4 regions of the Pseudomonas stagnisoli genome follow, and region 2 is predicted to be linked to each of the others. Evidence: predicted binding sites of a transcription regulator. Region 2 holds the regulator's gene; each other region holds the start of a gene.

Region 1 (4,661 bases), 1.5 Mb from region 2:
CAGCTTGTCGCCAGCCTTCTGCAGTTGCTGAGCTTCGCGGCTGAGCTGGACGGATTCACCCGTCTTGGCGTTAGCAGCCTGCTCGTCAGCAACCTGTGCCGCATTCTGCGGGGTATTGCTGACAGCCTCGTTGCGGCTGCTGGCCTGAGCGTTGCCGGTGCGACCGCCGTTGGCGGCGCTGGCGGCATTGTTCAGCCGGTTGAAGTCGATAACCATGTTGTGAACCTCGGACGGTAATCTGGACGCTTGACTGGGTTGTCGGCCGGTTCCGTCGAAACTTTAGGGCGCAAGTGTGTGCGTCGTTTAACAGTGTAGGAAATCACCGGGGATTTGCGCTACAAGAATCGTGCCTACATGTCGACCTCGACCTGGCCGGGGCCTGCGATGCGTGCACGGATGATGCGTTGTGAGGCCAGGTTGCGGACGTTGATCTGTTGTCCCAGTGTGCCGCCAGACAATGCCTCGCCTTGCATGCGCACGTTGATTCCGCCACTCCGTGCCGTGATCACCACCTGGTCGCCACGCTGCACGGCGTCCGCAGCCTGCAGCATGGTGGGTGTCAAAACCTGATCAGTCTGTGTCGCGCGCGTCAGTTTTTTGCCGATGGCCTGCTCCGGTGATGTCACATAGCCCCGGCTGAGCAGGCTGACATCCTGCTCGATCAAGGCGATGTCCGCAGGACCGATGATGCTGTCTCGCTTGAGCGGGGCTTTCACGACCACCACCGGGCGGAAAAGGCGTACCTGGGCGGGAACAAAAACGGTCCATGGCTTAGTGCCCTCGCAGCTGATCCGGACGGTCACGCGGCCAAGGGGTTGAGCCGGACTTTCCAGGCTTTGTGTCAAATCACTGTCGCAGGCCGCCAGGCGCAAACGGGGGTCGAGAGTGTTTACCTGAATTTCATATCGGGCCGCGATTTCGCTACGCTCCAGATAGTCCTCTACCATGAATTCAAGAAAGCCTTCGGTAGCGCCGATAAGCTCTTCGGGCAAAGTCAGCTCCGCAGCATGCGCCTGGCTGTAGCCGAATAGCCCCAAAGCGGGTAAAACTCCGACAAGAGCAAGGCGTTTCGCCATCAGGTGTCGGAAAAGTGTCGTGAGCTTTTTCATGCCGCTCACGAAGCAAGCCCCGTGCCGCCTGCTAGGCTTTAGCAGAGTGCGAGGCATTATGAACAATAAGGAGTCTGGGCATGGCCGGAGTATTGGACTCGGTTAACCAGCGTACCCAACTGGTCGGGCAGAATCGTCTGGAGCTCTTGCTGTTCCGTCTGGACGGCCCGCAGCTTTATGGCATCAATGTGTTCAAGGTGAAGGAGGTGCTGCAATGCCCCAAGCTCACCGTGATGCCCAAGTCCAGTCAGGTTGTACGCGGCGTGGCGAACATCCGCGGTGGCACTATTCCCATCCTTGATCTGGCACTTGCCACCGGCAAGTCGGCGCTGGATGACATCCAGAACAGCTTTGTGATCATCACCGAGTACAACACCAAGGTGCAGGGTTTCCTGGTGCGCTCGGTGGAGCGCATCGTCAACATGAACTGGGGCGAGATCCACCCGCCGCCCAAGGGCACTGGTCGCGATCACTACCTCACGGCAGTGACCCGCGTCGACAATAAGCTGGTCGAAGTGATTGACGTCGAGAAGATTCTGGCTGAGGTGGCACCGATGTCGGAGGCGATCTCCGAGGGCGTGGTGGACGTCGAGACCCAGGCCAAGGCCGTTTCCAAGCGTGTGCTGATCTGCGACGACTCCTCGGTGGCGCGCAAGCAGGTTTCGCGTTGCCTGGAGAGCGTCGGGGTCGAGGTTGTGGCCCTCAATGATGGCCGCGAGGCGTACGACTATCTGCGCAAGATGGTGGAGGAGGGCAAGAATCCGGCTGAGGAGTTCCTCATGCTGATCTCCGATATCGAAATGCCAGAGATGGACGGTTACACCCTCACGGCAGAGATTCGTTCCGATCCGAGGATGCAGAACCTTCATGTGATTCTGCATACTTCGCTGTCCGGGGTGTTCAACCAGGCGATGGTGAAGAAGGTCGGCGCAGATGACTTCCTGGCGAAGTTCCGTCCGGACGAGCTCGCTTCACGTGTGGTTGAGCGTGTCCGCGTAGCAGATGGGGGCTGAGGGCTCGGCTCTCGGTTAGGACCATGTTTGGTGAGGCTGCATTAGTGTCTTCAGGCAATTTGGATTTCGAGCAGTTCCGTACCTTTCTGGAAAAGGCCTGCGGCATTTTGCTGGGGAGCAACAAGCAGTACCTGGTGTCCAGTCGTCTGAACAAGTTGATGGAGCAGCAGGGCATCAAGACGCTTGGCGAGCTCGTGCAGAAGATGCAGGCTCAGCCCCGTGGTGGCCTGCGCGAGCAGGTCGTTGATGCCATGACCACCAACGAAACGCTGTGGTTCCGTGACACCTACCCCTTTGAGGTAATGAAGTCTCGGGTACTGCCGGAGTTGATCAAGGCCAATCCCAGTCAGCGTCTGCGTATCTGGTCAGCGGCCTGTTCCTCGGGGCAGGAGCCCTATTCTTTGTCGATGACCATCGATGAGTTCGAAAAAACCAACCTTGGACAGCTCAAGGCGGGTGTGCAGATTGTGGCCACCGACCTGTCTCCATCAATGCTGACCAACTGCAAGTCGGGCGAGTATGATAGCCTGGCCATGGGGCGAGGCTTGTCGCAGGAGCGGCTGCAGCGTTACTTCGATCCCAAGGGGCCGGGCCGTTGGGTGGTCAAGCCGGCCATCAAGAGTCGCGTCGAGTTTCGTCCGCTGAATCTGCTGGAGAGCTACGCCTCGCTTGGCAAGTTCGACGTGGTTTTTTGCCGGAACGTGCTGATCTACTTTTCCGCCGAGGTGAAGAAGGACATCCTCACCCGCATTCATGCCACGCTGAAGCCGGGCGGTTACCTGTTCCTGGGGGCCTCGGAAGCACTCAATGGCTTGCCGGACCTGTACCAGATGGTCCAATGCAGTCCGGGGATTATTTACAAGGTGAAGTGATTGACGCTCAGGCGTACGCAGACGGGAGGCCATTGGCCTCCCGTTTTCGTTTGGGGCGGCAAAGGGTATTGCCGGTTTGCCGCTTTTCGTGGTCGGTAGCGGAAAAGCTTTGCCGCTCAGCGCCTACAGGCATCGATAATATTGTTTAAGTTGTTGAAAAATAAGAATAAATATAAGTGGCATGGCCTTTGCTAAATCTCAGGCACGAAGCCCAAACGGCAAAGGTTCCAGGTCATGAGTATCAGTTTCTCCAAAGCCCTCGGCATCCATGAATCGGCCCTGAACTTCCGCGCTCAGCGCGCCGAAGTGCTCGCCAACAACATCGCCAACGCGGATACCCCGGGTTACAGGGCGCGTGACCTCGATTTCGCTGCCGTACTCGCCGCGCAGAATGAGCAGCAGGGCAGCAAGCAATTTGGCCTGAACCGCACCGACAGCCAGCACATTGCCGCCGACGGCATCCAGCTGGCCGACCCAGGGCTGCGCTACCGCATCCCACTCCACCCGTCCATCGACCAGAACACCGTCGACATGCAGCAGGAGCAGGCCAATTACGCCGAGAACGCGGTGCAGTTCCAGGCCAGCTTCACTTTTCTCAATAGCAAGTTCAAAGGGCTGATTGGCGCCCTGCGCGGCGAATAAGGGAGGTCACGAACATGTCACTCGCCAGTGTCTTCAACATCGCCGGTACCGGTATGAGCGCCCAGAGCACTCGCCTGAACACTATCTCCAGCAACATTGCCAACGCCGAGACGGTTTCTTCCAGCATCGACCAGACCTATCGCGCGCGTCATCCGGTGTTCGCCACGGTGTTCGAGTCGACCATGGATGGTGACCGTGGTTCGTTGTTCGCTGATCAGGATCAGGCTGGTCGCGGCGTGCAGGTGCTGGGCGTGGTCGAGGATCAGAGCAGCCTGATGCCGCGCTATGAACCCAACCACCCGGCGGCGGACGAGAAGGGCTACGTGTACTACCCGAACGTCAACGTGGTCGAGGAGATGGCCGACATGATCTCGGCCAGCCGCAACTTCCAGACCAACGTGGAAATGATGAATACCGCCAAGCAGATGATGCAGCGCGTGCTGACCCTGGGCCAGTAAGCGGCGAACGAGGAGCGAGACAATGAGTGTCAGTGGCGTCAGTTCCGTACTGGACCAGTATCAGATCAAGCAGGAAACCACCCAGAAGAAGGATCTCGGCAAGAACGAGTTTCTGGAACTGCTGGTGGCTCAGTTGAACAACCAGAATCCCCTGGAGCCCCAGGAAAACGGTGAGTTCATCGCCCAGCTGGCGCAGTTCAGTCAGGTCGAGGGCATCGAGAAGCTCAACACCAGCATGGGCTCGCTGCTCTCCGGATATCAGTCCTCGCAGGCCTTGCAAGCGTCTTCGCTGGTCGGGCGCAAGGTGATAGTGCCGACCGAGAAGGCGGTGGTGGACACCAGCGAAACCTTCAAAGGCAGCCTGGTTCTGCCGGTGACCAGCAGCAACGTTTACGTCAACGTTTACGACAGCGCCGGCAAGGCGGTAAGCCGGGTCAACCTCGGGCAGCAGGCGGCAGGCAATGTGAGCTTCATGTGGGACGGCAAGGATTCGAGCGGCAATCTCTTGCCGCCTGGTACCTACAAGTTCGAGGCGCAGGCTACCTACGCCGACGGCACCAAAGGCCT
Region 2 (4,661 bases):
GCCAGATCGATGATCGGCGCCAGCAGCAGGGCCTCGTCGCGGATGGCCTCGGCCAGGGCGCGATCTTCATTGGTCAGCGGGTGGCGCCTGCGGGTCTCGGAGAAACGCTTGAGCAGGGTCTCCTCGTCGGCATCGAGATACAGCACGTCGCACTGGATATGACGGGCGCGCACCTCGTCGAGCAGTTCGGGAAAACGCTTGAGCTGACTGGGCAGGTTGCGCGCGTCCACCGATACGGCGACCTGCGGATGCAGCAGCTCGGTCTGCAACAGGGCGCGCTCGGCCAGGTCAGGCAGCAGGCCGGCCGGCAGGTTGTCGATGCAGTAGAAGCCGTTGTCTTCCAGCACGTCGAGGGCAGTGCTCTTGCCCGAGCCGGAACGACCGCTGACGATGATCAGACGCATGACGCCCCCCGTGTTCAGTGGCCGCTCTGGACGTCGACCACGACCTGGTACAGGCCCTCGTTGCTCTGTGCCTGGCGCAGACGGTCGCGCACATCCGCGCGGTCGAGCATGCTGGCGATCTGCCGGAGCAGCTCCAGATGCTCATCGGTGGCCGCTTCCGGCACCAGCAGGACGAACAGCAAATCGACCGGCGCGCCGTCGATGGCATCGAAGTCCACCGCCGCATCCAGGTGCAGTACGGCGCTGATCGGCGCCTGACAGCCCGGCAGGCGGCAGTGCGGGATGGCGATGCCGTTGCCGAAGCCGGTGGAGCCGAGCTTCTCGCGGGCAATCAGATTTTCGAAGATGTCCTGAGCGTCCAGATCGGTGAGATCGCGGGCAACCAGGTTGGCAATCTGTTCGAGTACACGTTTCTTGCTGCCTCCCGGCACGTTCACTAGAGAACGTGCGGGAGTCAGTATGGTTTCGAGTCGGATCATGAGGGGGGTGGTGTCAGCGAGCCGTGGCGCCTTGCAGGCGACCCAGCTGCTTTTCCTTGTGCTTGATCAGTTGTCGGTCGAGTTTGTCGGTCAGCAGGTCGATGGCCGCATACATGTCTTCGTGCTCGGCGTTGGCCACGATTTCACCGCCGGCAATGTGCAGGGTCGCTTCGATCTTCTGCTTCAGCTTCTCGACCTCCATGATGACCTGCACATTGGTGATCTTGTCGAAATGGCGTTCCAGCCGGCTCAACTTCTCGCCGACATAGTCACGCAGAGCGTCGGTCACATCCAGTTGATGTCCACTGATGTTGACTTGCATACCGCTTCTCCTTGTTGCCTGGTGTAAGAGACAGACTAGCTTGTCTGCCGCCGTAACACGTTGGCTGAAAGGGCTGGTGCACTGCGGGCCATGCTTCCCCCATGCAGGGTATCTGGCGCTGGTACGGTGGTGCAGAAGCCTTCCGTTCAGGGCCGCTTACATCAGTCGCTTGCGTTCGCTGGATGGTGCTATGCCGAGCGATTCGCGGTACTTGGCGACAGTGCGGCGGGCTACCTGAATGCCCTGTGCTTCCAGTAAACCAGCGATCTTGCTGTCACTCAACGGCTTTTTCGCGTTTTCCGCGGCCACCAGTTTCTTGATGATGGCGCGGATTGCGGTGGACGAGCATTCGCCGCCTTCGGAAGTGCTGACGTGGCTGGAGAAGAAGTACTTCAGCTCGTAGATGCCACGCGGGGTATGCATGAATTTCTGCGTGGTGACGCGCGAGATGGTCGACTCGTGCATGCCCACCGCCTCGGCGATGTCGTGCAGGACCAGAGGCTTCATCGCCTCGTCGCCGTAGTCGAGGAAGCCGCGCTGGTGCTCGACGATCTGCGTCGCCACCTTCATCAGCGTTTCGTTGCGGCTCTGCAGGCTCTTGATGAACCAGCGTGCTTCCTGCAGCTGGTTGCGCATGAAGGTGTTGTCGGCGCTGGAGTCGGCGCGCTTGACGAAACCGGCGTACTGCGGATTGACGCGCAGACGCGGTACCGCCTCCTGGTTCAGCTCCACCAGCCAGCGCTCGTTGTGCTTGCGCACGATTACGTCCGGCACCACGTACTCGGGCTCGTTGGCCTCGATCTGCGAGCCCGGGCGCGGGTTGAGGCTTTGAATGAGCTCGATGATCTGCTTGAGCTCGTCTTCCTTGAGCTTCATGCGGCGCAGCAGCTGGCTGTAGTCGCGGCTGCCGAGGACATCGAGGTACTCGCTGGCCAGGCGCTGTGCTTCGCTCAGCCAGGGTGTGTTGGCGGGTAGCTGGCGCAGTTGCAGCAGCAGGCATTCGCGCAGGTCGCGGGCGCCGATGCCGGCGGGCTCGAAGTGCTGGATGCGATGCAGTACGGCCTCGACCTCGTCGGCTTCGACCTCCAGTTCCGGGTCGAAGGACTCGACGATCTCGTCGATGCTCTCTTCCAGGTAGCCCTGGTCGTTGATGCAGTCGATGATGGTGACGCCGATCAGCTTGTCCTTGTCGGACATCGGCACCAGGTTCAGTTGCCACAGCAGGTGACTCTGCAGGCTCTCGCCGGCGGAGGTGCGGGTGGTGAAATCCCACTCGTCGTCATCGTTGCTCGGCAGGCTGCTGGCGCTGGTCTGGTAGACGTCTTCCCAGGCGGTGTCGACGGGTAGTTCGCTGGGAATGCGGTCATGCCAGTCGCCGTCTTCGGCGCTTTCGTTGTTGTTGACCGCGACCGTGCTGTCCTGGAAGTTCGAGTTGTCCTGCTGAGTGGTTCCGGCCTGTTCGGCCGCATCGGCCATCGGGTCGGAGTTGTCGAAATCTTCGCCGTCTTCCTGACGTTCCAGCATGGGGTTGGATTCCAGGGCCTCCTGGATTTCCTGCTGCAGGTCCAGGGTGGAGAGCTGGAGGAGACGGATAGCCTGTTGCAGCTGCGGAGTCATCGTCAGCTGCTGGCCCATCTTGAGGACTAGCGACGGTTTCATGGTGTGGGGCTGGGTACCTTGTTCACTTGCCGGCGCGCGGCGCCATCCACTGCAGGGCGGCGAACCGCCCTAGGAAGCAAATTATATGCCTGACCTTGAATGATTCTAGCCCTTTGCGCAAGCCTCGCACGGGGCTCGGCTCACAGACGGAATTCATGCCCCAGGTAGACTTCCTTGACCAGCTGGTTGGCCAGGATGGTTTCGGCATCGCCCTCGGCGATCAGCTGGCCGTCGTTGACGATGTAGGCGGTCTCGCAGATGTCCAGGGTCTCGCGCACGTTGTGATCGGTGATCAGTACACCGATGCCCTTGGCCTTGAGGTGGTGGATGATCTGCTTGATGTCGCCCACCGAAATCGGGTCGACGCCGGCGAAGGGTTCGTCGAGCAGGATGAACTTCGGTTCGGTGGCCAGGGCGCGGGCGATTTCTACGCGGCGCCGTTCGCCACCGGACAGGCTCATGCCCAGGCTGTCGCGGATGTGGCTGATGTGGAATTCCTGCAGCAGGGCTTCCAGGGCCTTGTCGCGGCCGGCGCGGTCGAGGTCCTTGCGGGTCTCGAGGATGGCCATGATGTTGTCGGCCACCGACAGCTTGCGGAAGATGGAGGCTTCCTGCGGCAGGTAGCCGATGCCGGAGCGGGCGCGGCCATGCATGGGCTGGTGGCTGAGGTCCTGGTTGTCGATCAGCACGCGGCCCTGATCGGCCTGGACCAGGCCGACGATCATGTAGAAGCAGGTGGTCTTGCCGGCGCCGTTGGGGCCGAGCAGGCCGACGATCTGGCCGCTGTCGATGGACAGGCTGACGTCGCGGACCACCTGGCGGCCCTTGTAGCTCTTGGCCAGGTGCTGGGCTTTGAGAGTCGCCATTACTGCGCCTGCCCCGCTTGGCCGTCTTTCTTGCGCGGTTGCAGGATCATGTCGATCCGCGGGCGTGGCATCGAGACATTGCTACCCGTGGCGCGGCCGGCGTTGACGATCTGGCGCTGGGTGTCATAGACGATCTTCTCGCCTTCGAAGGTATTACCCTGCTGGATCACCTTGGCCTGATCGATCAGCACGATGCGCTCGTTGGTCGCGTAGTACTGAATGGTCAGGCCGTAGGCCTTGACGATGTCCTTGTCGGCGGAAGGCTTCTGCTCGTAGTAGGCCGGTTTGCCCACCGAGGTGAAGACCTCGATTTCGCCATTGGCATCCTGGGTGATGGTCACGGTGTCACCAGTGATCTTCAGGGTGCCCTGAGTGATCACCACGCCGCCGCGATACACCGCCACGCCTTGCTTGTCGTCCAGTTCTGCGCTGTCCGCCTGCACCCGGATCGGTTGGTCGCGGTCGCTGGGCAGTGCCCAGGCGCTGGCGCTTCCGAGCGCGGCGCCCAGGCTGAGCAGTAGGGGGAAGGTTTTAACGAACCTCATGCTGGCCTCTTACGTTGGACAGCAAGCTGATCTTGCCGTCGTTCATGTACGCTTTCATTCCCTGTGCCGTGGTCACCCCATTGGCGGCCTCGATTCTAACGGCTTGCTGGGTCTGCGCATATTCTTTGTCTGGGAATACGGTGGCGCGGCTGGTGGTGATCACGGTGGCGCGGTTCTGTGCATCGGTGCGGGCAATGCGCACGTTGTCGATCAGCTCGACCTGCTTGCCCTCCGGTGCGACCTCGCCCTTGTCGCTGCGCACATGCCAGGGGTACTGGGTGCCGCGGTACAGTTGCAGATCGGGCTTTTCCACCAGGGTGATGTCGCTGGCCTTGATGTGCTCCAGCTTGGTGGCGGTCATTTCGTACTGCAGTTGGCCGTCTGCC
Region 3 (4,661 bases), 1.5 Mb from region 2:
GCGGCCTGGCCGGCCTCGATCTCGATGTTCTCCAGCACCGCCAGGTAGTCGACGCGCTGATTGGGGTCCAGCGGCGCGCTGACGCGGATCGAGCCGCCATCGATGGCCTGGGCCACGCCCGGGCCTAGCAGGCCGTTGATCTGGTCGACGATGTTCTTCGCCGTGGTGAAATCCGGACGATTGAGGTTCAGCGTCAGGCTGTTGCCCTGATCGAAACCGCTCGCCACCGGACGCTCGACGGTGGCACCCGCAGGGATGCGACCGGCCGAGGGGACGTTGACGGTAATGCGCGAACCATCGGCGCCGCCGGCGTCGAAGCCGCCGACCACCAGGTTGCCCTGGGCGATGGCGTAGACGTTGCCGTCGATACCCTTGAGCGGCGTCATCAGCAGGCTGCCGCCGCGCAGGCTCTTGGAGTTGCCGATCGAGGAGATGGTCACGTCCAGGGTCTGCCCGGGCTTGGCGAACGGCGGCAGCTCGGCGTGCACAGACACCGCAGCGACGTTCTTCAGCTGCACGTTGCCGCCACCGGTCGGCACCTTGATGCCGAACTGCGCCAGCATGTTGTTGAAGGTCTGTAGGGTGAAGGGCGTCTGCGTGGTCTGGTCGCCGGTGCCATTGAGGCCGACCACCAGGCCGTAGCCGATCAGCTGGTTGCTGCGCACGCCCTGGATGCTGGCCAGATCCTTCAGGCGTTCGGCCTGCACGGCGCTAGTGGCGAGCAGCAGGCAGAAGACGCAAAGCAGTCGTTTCATGGTCGTCTACCTGCTCAGAACGGGAACAGCGGGTTCATGAAGAAGCGATCGAACCAGCCTGGCTGGCTGGCATCGGCGAAGGCACCGGTGCCCGAATAGGTGATACGGGCATTGGCGATACGGGTCGAGGACACCGTGTTGTCGGTGGCAATATCGTCGGCACGCACCAGCCCGGCGATGCGCACAAGCTCGTCGCCGGTGTTGAGAGTCATCCACTTCTCGCCACGCACGGCGAGGATGCCGTTGGGCAGCACCTCAGCCACGGTCACGGTGATGGAGCCGGTCAGGCTGTTGCTCTGATTCGCGTCGCTCTCGCCATCGGTATCGCGGGTGCCGCTGTAGCCCACATCCAGGCTGAGGTCTTCGGCCTTGAGCGGGTTGAGGCTGGTGCTGGGGTTGTCGATGGAGACGCCACCCCCGAACAGCGAGGTCAGGCCGAGGTTGGCGCTGCTGTCCTTGGACATGCTGGAGCCGGCCTTCTTGCTCGCCTGGGTCCGCTCGCTGAGCGTGATGGTGATGATGTCGCCGACGCGGTAGGCCTTGCGATCATCGTACAGATTGGTCTCGAAGCCGGGCTGGTAGATGGCACCGCTATTCTGCGCCGCCGGCAGCGGAGTGCGCGGCAGTACCGGTGCATAGTAGGGGTCATCCGGCTTCGGCGGCGGCGTCACGCAGCCGCTCAGGACCAGACTGGCCAGCAGGGGAAAAAGAATCATCGGCCGGTTCATAACCACTACCTCACGGCGTTCGTGTTGCTAGCTGCTGGCGCCTGGGGCGCCTGCAGTATTAAAGGTTCTGCGTGATGAAGGAGAGCATCTGGTCCGAGGTGGAGATCACCTTGGAGTTCATCTCGTAGGCGCGCTGCGTGGTGATCATGTTGACCAGCTCCTCGACCACGCTGACGTTAGAGTTCTCCAGGGTGTTCTGCAGCACGGTGCCGAGGCCGGTCAGGCCGGGCGTACCGACTTGCGGCGCACCGCTGGAGGCGGTTTCCATGAACAGGTTGTTGCCAATGGCCTGCAGGCCGGCCGGGTTGACGAAATCGGCAGTCTGGATGTTGCCGATCACCTGTGCGGCCGGATTGCCAGCGGTAGTGACCGACACGGTCCCATCCTCACCGACGGTGAACGTCTGCACCTCAGCGGGCAGGACGATGGCCGGCTCCAGAGGGAAACCGTTTGACGTGACAATCTGACCGTTCGAGTCCAGGTGAAAACTGCCGTCCCGGGTATAGCCGACCGTGCCATCGGGCATCAGGATCTGGAAGAAACCACGGCCGTTGACAGCCATGTCCAATGGTTGCTCGGTGGTTTGCAGGCTGCCGGTGGTAAAGATCTTCTGCGTGCCGGCGATGCGCACACCGGTACCCAGCTGCAGGCCGGTGGGCAGCTCGCTGTCCTGGCTGGACTGGCCACCGGGCTGGCGACGAATCTGATACAGCAGATCCTCGAAGTCGGCGCGATCGCGCTTGAAGCCGGTGGTCGAAACATTGGCCAGGTTGTTGGATATGGTGGTCAGGTTCATGTCTTGAGCAGACAGACCGGTTTTGGCAACCCACAGAGCCGGAAGCATGTTCGTTCTCCTCGAGCGCCGGTTTCATGGCGCTTCGCGTTATTAATCAGCTGATTTGCATGACCCGTGCCATGGCCGACGCACCGTCTTCGGCGGTGCGCATCATCTTCACGTGCAATTCGAACTGGCGGGACAGCGAGAGGATGGCAGTCATCTCCTCGACGGCATTGACGTTGCTCGATTCGAGGAACCCCGAGGTAAGACGCACATTGGCATCCACCTCCTGGGGCCCCGTTGCATCCTTGACCCGGATCAGGCCATCGGTGCCCTTGGTCAGGGTTTTGGGGTCGGGGTTAACCAGCTTGATGCGGTCCACCTCGGCCATCACGCTCGGCGCCTCGCCAAGCGCTCGGATGCTGATAGTGCCGTCCTGGCCGATCTCGACTTTTTGCTCTGGCGGGATGGCAATCGGCCCGCCGTTGCCGAGCACCGGCAAACCATTGCCGGTGCGCAACTGGCCGAGAGCGTCGATCTGCAGGCTAGCGGTACGCACGTAGGCCTCGCTGCCATCGGCCGCCTGCACGGCCACCCAGCCCTGCCCGTCCACAGCCACATCCAGCTCTCTCCCGGTTTCCTGCAAGGTGCCGGGCGTGAAGTCGGTGGCAGGGCGCTCGGTCATCGCATAGACGCGCGCCGGATAGCTGTCGCCGAACACCGGCATCGAACGCGCCTGCTCATAGTCGCGACGAAAACCGGTGGTGGAGATGTTCGCCAGGTTGTTGGCGTGGGCACGCTGCGCCAGGGTGTTCTGGCTGGCGCCAGTCATGGAGATGTACAGCATCTTGTCCATGGTTTGCTCCGCAGGTCGGCTTGTTGCCGCTCATAACTTCGTTACCTGCTCTACAGCAAACCCTGTGCCAGATACCAATATAAATCCTATCTAATTGATATTTAATAACTTTTAAAACAAGAAAAGACTTCCTGAGAAGCCTTTTCAACAGCCGGCGGCGAGGGCTTGCCGCTGCCGGCAAGCCCCTCCTCCACTCATCAACGCAGGTTGATGATGGTCTGGGTGATGGCGCTTTCGGTTTCGATGGTCTTGGCGTTGGCTTGGTAGTTGCGCTGCGCCACGATCAGGTTCACCAGCTGGTCCGACAACTCGACGTTGGAGTCCTCCAGGGCACCCGCCTGCAGAGCACCAAGAGTGCCGGAGCGCGGCGTTCCCACTACCGGCTCACCGGACTGGAAGGACTGTACCCAGGCCGTCTTGCCGACCGGCGTCAGCCCCTGCACGTTGGCGAAGTTGGCGAGCACAACCTGCCCCTGAACCAGCGACTGACCATTGGTATAGCGCGCGAAGATCACACCGGTGTCATCAATCTCCAGACCGGCCAGCTCGCCGGTGGTGTAGCCATCCTGGCTGACGGCAGTCACAGCGAAGGCGCTGGCGAACTGGGTGGCTGCACGGTAATCGATAGTCACACCAGCCGCCGCATCGTTGGCACCATTGGCGCTCCACACCGGCGGAGTGGAGTTATCAGGCGCTGCCGGCGTCCAGTTGGTCATGGATAGCGTGCCATCGGCGTTGACCGTGAAGTCGGTGCTGGTCGTCGACAACAACTGCCCCGAAGCACTGAAAGTCAGAGCCGCGGTAAAGGGCGTGGTGCCGGCAGTGTTGTCATAAACAGGGGGCGGACCAGGAGCAACCAAGACACTTTGCGGGTTGGCAGGGTTACGCCCGTCGATCAGAACGTTCATGTTCCAGGTATTGGCGCCAGTCTTGACAAAATACTGGGTTAGAACGTGGGCATTACCCTGAGTGTCGTAAATGTTGGTCGAGGTCGACGAGTTATAGGTTTTCGGATCTGCGGGGTTGAACGGCGTCGTTGTGGGAACCGTGCTGTTTGAGTTGAGGTTGAAAGTCTGTGTCAGTTGCTCCGTAGCGCGAGGCGACTGAGCAGCGGTACGAATCTGAATATCATCGACAATGCCGTTCTGTAGATTGCCCGCAGCGTCCACCGCGTAGCCCTGCAGGCGATACCCAAAGTTGTTGACTACGTAGCCATCTCGATCAGTACCGAAGTATCCGGCACGGGTATAGCTGATCTCACCGTTGTTGCTGGTAACGAAGAAGCCGTTGCCGTTGATCGCCAGATCCAGAGCGTTCTGGGTGTAGTTGATGTTGCCCTGGTTGAACAGCTGCGACACGTCCGCCAGCAATACACCACTCCCCTGCGGATTGGAGCCCGTACCGAGCACCGAGGCAGCGTAGACGTCGGCAAACTCGGCACGCGACTGCTTGAATCCCGCAGTGCCGGCATTGGCGATGTTGTTACCAGTAACGTTGAGGTCGCTGGTAGCCGCCCGCAGACCACTGAGACCGATATTGAAAGC
Region 4 (4,661 bases), 1.1 Mb from region 2:
CACAGGCCAAGGCATAGAGGACGATGTTCTTGGTCAGGATCTCGGCGGTGTTCTTGGCCCTCACCAGGCCGGATTCGAGCATGGCGAAGCCAGCGGCCATCCACATCACCAGAGCGCCACAGACCAGCAGATAGAAGGTGTCCAGCGCATACTGCAAGGGAATCAGTGCGGTGCTTTCCATCTAGTACTCCGTTGTACCGTTGCACGGGTGCGCCGCCGTTGGCGCAGAAAGAACAACGCCCGGCGAACCGGGCGTTGGGCTAGACAGCGAGCGTTACAGGTTGTAGCCGCGCTCGTTGTGCTCGGAGAGGTCGAGACCAACGCTCTCGGACTCCTCACTGACACGCAGGCCCATGACCAGGTCCAGCACCTTGAGGATGATGTAGGTGACGATACCGGTGTAAACCACGGTGACCAGCACGCCGACGATCTGGATCCAGACCTGAGCGCCGATGTCTTCCACGGTGCCGAAGCCGCCCAGCACAGGTGCCGCGAACACACCGGTCAGGACCGCGCCGACGATACCGCCGATACCATGTACGCCGAAGGCGTCCAGGGAGTCGTCGTAACCCAGTTTGCGCTTCAGGCTAGTGGCGCAGAAGAAGCAGATCACGCCAGCGGCCAGACCGATCACCAGGGCGCCCATAGGGCCGGCGGTACCAGCAGCCGGGGTGATGGCGACCAGACCGGCAACCACACCGGAAGCGATACCCAGAGCACTCGGCTTACCGTGGGTAATCCACTCGGCGAACATCCAGCCCAGAGCGGCAGCGGCGGTGGCGATCTGAGTCACCAGCATGGCCATGCCCGCAGTGCCGTTGGCGGCGACGGCGGAACCGGCGTTGAAACCGAACCAGCCGACCCACAGCATGGCCGCGCCGATCAGGGTGTAACCCAGGTTGTGCGGCGCCATCGGCGTGGTCGGGAAGCCTTTGCGCTTGCCCAGAACCAGGCACGCTACCAGGCCGGCGATACCGGCGTTGATGTGCACCACGGTGCCACCGGCGAAGTCCAGGACGCCCTCATCCCACAGGAAGGCACCGTCGCCGGACCAGACCATGTGGCACATCGGGGCATAGACCAGGGTGAACCAGACGGCCATGAAGATCAGCATCGCGGAGAACTTCATGCGCTCGGCGAAGGCACCGACGATCAGCGCCGGGGTGATGATAGCGAAGGTCATCTGGAAGACGATGAACACGCTTTCCGGGATCGCATACACCAGGCTGTTGGTGTCGACGCCACTGAGGAAGGCTTTGTTCAGACCGCCGATGAAGGAGTTGAGGTTGGTGACACCCTTCTCCATGCCGGTGGTGTCGAACGCCAGGCTGTAGCCGTAGACCACCCAGAGAATGCTGATCAGGCCGGTGATGGCGAAGCACTGCATCATCACCGAGAGAACGTTCTTCGAACGCACCATGCCGCCGTAGAACAGCGCCAGGCCGGGAATGGTCATAAACAGAACGAACGCCGTCGCGACGATCATCCACGCGGTGTCACCGCTGTTCAGTACAGCCTCGTCAGCCATGGCGATGCCGGGGGTTACGAGGGACAAAAGGGCTCCAAGCCCTGCGAATTTACGCAGAGTCATGTGTTTTCTCCTGGGGCGTGTGGGGTTCTGAGGCTTAAACTGCGTCGGTGCCGGTTTCGCCGGTACGGATGCGGATGGCCTGTTCCAGATTGACGACGAAGATCTTGCCGTCACCGATCTTGCCGGTGTTGGCCGCCTTGGTAATCGCCTCGATGACCCGATCCAGCTGATCGTCGGCGATGGCCACGTCGATCTTCACCTTGGGCAGGAAATCGACCACATACTCCGCGCCGCGATACAGCTCGGTGTGGCCCTTCTGCCGACCAAAGCCTTTGACTTCGGTCACGGTGATGCCCTGCACGCCGATCTCCGACAGCGACTCGCGCACGTCGTCCAGCTTGAACGGCTTGATGATGGCAGTGACTAGCTTCATGAAACTCTCTCCCGTTTGGATGGACTCGCCCCAGGAAAACGAACCCGGCTCAAGTCTAAGCGCAGTGTCTGGCTTTTGAAACGCATCGACCGCCGTGATCAACCGCCGTCCGATGCTCACCAACCGCATCCGGTGAGGCACTCCCCCGCCTCAGCCTGCGCACCGGTACTGCATCGGTGCACGCGTCACAGGGGGTTAAGCAGAAAGCTTGCCAGCTATGCCAAAAGGCCACTTTTTCATGCAGTTAGGCCGCCCCCAGGAAAATCGTGCGCAGCGACCGCACAGTCACCGCACAGCATTGGTGCATGATCGGCGCTAGCCATGAGCGAAAACCGTGCATCGCCCGCGCACGCCCTGAGCAGCGTCGCCTGCGTGCTACACTGCCGCGGTTCGTCATCGAAAAGAACCCCGCCATGCTGCCGCCCAAAGCCATTCTCGACACCCTCGCCAGCCACGCCTCGCGCCTGTTCAGCGGTGACAACCCGCTGCCGCGCAGTGAGATCGAAGCCCAGCTCAAGGCCCTGTTGCAGAGCGCCTTCGGCAAGCTGGACCTGGTCAGCCGCGAAGAATTCGACAGCCAGATGGCCGTGCTGGCGCGTACCCGTGCGCGCCTGGAAGCCCTGGAAGCCAAGCTGGCAGAGCTGGAAGCCAGGCAGAACCCACCCGCCGAATAAAACTCGGCGGGCATGTGATCAAGGAGTGATCCATGTCCCTCGCCATCGTCCACAGCCGTGCCCAGGTCGGCGTCGAAGCGCCGGCCGTCACCGTCGAGGCGCACCTGGCCAACGGTCTACCGGCCCTGACCCTGGTCGGCCTGCCGGAAACCGCGGTCAAGGAAAGCAAGGATCGGGTGCGCAGCGCGATCCAGAACGCCGGTTTCGATTTCCCGCCACGGCGTATCACCCTCAACCTGGCGCCTGCCGACCTGCCCAAGGACGGCGGGCGTTTCGACCTGGCCATCGCCCTCGGCGTGCTGGCCGCCAGCGAGCAGGTGCCAGCGGCCAGTTTGGCCGAACTGGAGTGCCTGGGTGAGCTGGCGCTGTCCGGCGAGCTGCGCCCGGTGCAGGGCGTGCTGCCCGCCGCCCTGGCCGCCCGCGCCGCCGGACGCACCCTGGTGGTGCCGCGGGCCAATGCCGAGGAAGCCAGCCTGGCCTCGGGCCTGAAGGTGCTGGCGGTCGACCATCTGCTGCAGATCGCCGCCCACCTCAACGGCCACACACCATTATCACCGTATCAGGCCAATGGTCTGCTGCGCCAGGAAGCGGCGTACCCCGACCTGGCCGACGTGCAGGGCCAGCTGGCGGCCAAGCGCGCCCTGCTGATCGCCGCCAGCGGTGGCCACAACCTGTTGCTCAGCGGACCTCCGGGCACCGGCAAGACCCTGCTGGCCAGCCGCCTGCCCGGTCTGCTGCCGCCGTTGTCCGAGGAGGAGGCGCTGGAGGTGGCGGCCATCCATTCGGTGGCCAGCCATGCGCCATTAACGGCCTGGCCGCGCCGACCGTTCCGCCAGCCTCATCACAGTGCCTCCGGGCCAGCGCTGGTCGGTGGCGGCAGTCGCCCGCAACCCGGCGAGATCAGCCTGGCCCATCACGGCATCCTGTTCCTCGACGAGCTTTCTCTTAGGAGAACATGCAAGAGGTGTAAAGAAAAAATAGTGGGACTCAGGCATTGCGGGGCCCTGAGCCCAGAGCCCTATCTCAGAATCGAGCGCAGGGCGAGGTAGACTGCAATCATTCGGCGATAGTCGTACTCGACCAGAGCGTCAATTTGCTAGCATTATGCCATTTCAATAGGGCCCTGCTGCGTTGGAGCAGGCTTGCTCTTGCGCTATTAGGAAGCCTCAGGGACGTAAGGTCAGATGAGATTCATTGATGTGTTTGCGGGATGCGGTGGGCTCTCGCTAGGCCTCCTAAAAGCAGGATGCCGTGGTGTTGCTGCAATCGAAAAAAACCCGATGGCCTTTGAAACGCTACGGCACAACCTTATAGATGGGAAGCGCTATAGATTTGAATGGCCAGACTGGCTTCCTAAAGAAGCTATGAGCTGTGAGCAGTTCATCAGCGACTATAAAACTCAAATATCTGAGCTGGCTGGCACTGTAGACCTGATGGTCGGGGGACCACCGTGTCAAGGCTTTTCAACAGCAGGGCGAAGAAACCCAGCCGACCCCCGCAACAAAATGGCCGAGCAGTATTTAGAGCTTGTTAAGATTGTTCGCCCTAACTACATAGTTATTGAGAACGTCAGCGGCTTCAACAGCAAGTTCAATGAAGAAAAGAAAACTTCTGCTGCGGATGAGAAATACATTAAAAAATCTTACGCAGAATATATTAGTGAAGAGCTCACAAGACTAGGATATAAAGTATCTCGGGGGAAAATAAACTGCGCCTCCTTTGGAGTGCCTCAGAACAGACACCGCTACCTTATCATTTGCTCAAAACAAGAGCTGAAAGAGAATCTCTTTGAAGAGCTAATTAAAAGCGCCGTACAGTTCAGACAGAGCAAGGGTTTAAATCCTGATCACCCTGTAACCGTGCATGACGCAATCGCAGATCTCGAAACTGACAGCAAACAACGTATCCCCAGCACCGATTCCCCGGCTAAGGGATTTTGGGAGATCGAATATAAGGCCCCAGATATTCTTTCCCCATATTTGAAAATTATGCGCGACGGATTCTCTGGCATACCAAATAGCCT

Evidence for each region. Region 2 encodes sigma-54, which starts transcription at its own class of promoters, with help from an activator protein. Its sites were predicted from a motif close to ANTGGCATNNANNTTGCTNT; they were not measured.
Region 1: a site for sigma-54 is predicted at 3,170-3,189, ahead of flgB (flagellar basal body rod protein FlgB). Genes of this name have one in related genera too.
Region 3: a site for sigma-54 is predicted at 3,170-3,189, ahead of ACOAPY_RS10175 (flagellar basal body rod protein FlgF). Genes of this name have one in related genera too.
Region 4: a site for sigma-54 is predicted at 2,161-2,180, ahead of glnK (P-II family nitrogen regulator). Genes of this name have one in related genera too.

The regions. Positions count from the first base shown of each region.
Region 1 is NZ_CP184361.1:2,105,793-2,110,453, forward strand. Features, by position in the region: gene flgM (flagellar biosynthesis anti-sigma factor FlgM) at 1-216, opposite strand, end outside; gene flgA (flagellar basal body P-ring formation chaperone FlgA) at 351-1,109, opposite strand; gene ACOAPY_RS10145 (chemotaxis protein CheV) at 1,190-2,122, shown strand; gene cheR (protein-glutamate O-methyltransferase CheR) at 2,167-2,994, shown strand; gene flgB (flagellar basal body rod protein FlgB) at 3,229-3,636, shown strand; gene flgC (flagellar basal body rod protein FlgC) at 3,651-4,094, shown strand; gene flgD (flagellar hook assembly protein FlgD) at 4,117-4,661, shown strand, end outside.
Region 2 is NZ_CP184361.1:3,655,185-3,659,845, reverse strand. Features, by position in the region: gene rapZ (RNase adapter RapZ) at 1-404, opposite strand, end outside; gene ptsN (PTS IIA-like nitrogen regulatory protein PtsN) at 419-883, opposite strand; gene hpf (ribosome hibernation-promoting factor, HPF/YfiA family) at 897-1,205, opposite strand; gene ACOAPY_RS17655 (RNA polymerase factor sigma-54) at 1,362-2,864, opposite strand; gene lptB (LPS export ABC transporter ATP-binding protein) at 3,005-3,730, opposite strand; gene lptA (lipopolysaccharide transport periplasmic protein LptA) at 3,730-4,275, opposite strand; gene lptC (LPS export ABC transporter periplasmic protein LptC) at 4,262-4,661, opposite strand, start outside.
Region 3 is NZ_CP184361.1:2,110,605-2,115,265, reverse strand. Features, by position in the region: gene ACOAPY_RS10190 (flagellar basal body P-ring protein FlgI) at 1-755, opposite strand, end outside; gene flgH (flagellar basal body L-ring protein FlgH) at 770-1,483, opposite strand; gene flgG (flagellar basal-body rod protein FlgG) at 1,542-2,327, opposite strand; gene ACOAPY_RS10175 (flagellar basal body rod protein FlgF) at 2,374-3,117, opposite strand; gene flgE (flagellar hook protein FlgE) at 3,315-4,661, opposite strand, start outside.
Region 4 is NZ_CP184361.1:444,703-449,363, reverse strand. Features, by position in the region: gene ACOAPY_RS02040 (ammonium transporter) at 1-181, opposite strand, end outside; gene ACOAPY_RS02035 (ammonium transporter) at 275-1,591, opposite strand; gene glnK (P-II family nitrogen regulator) at 1,626-1,964, opposite strand; gene ACOAPY_RS02025 (accessory factor UbiK family protein) at 2,378-2,638, shown strand; partial or broken gene ACOAPY_RS02020 (YifB family Mg chelatase-like AAA ATPase) at 2,671-3,579, shown strand; gene ACOAPY_RS02015 (DNA cytosine methyltransferase) at 3,823-4,661, shown strand, end outside.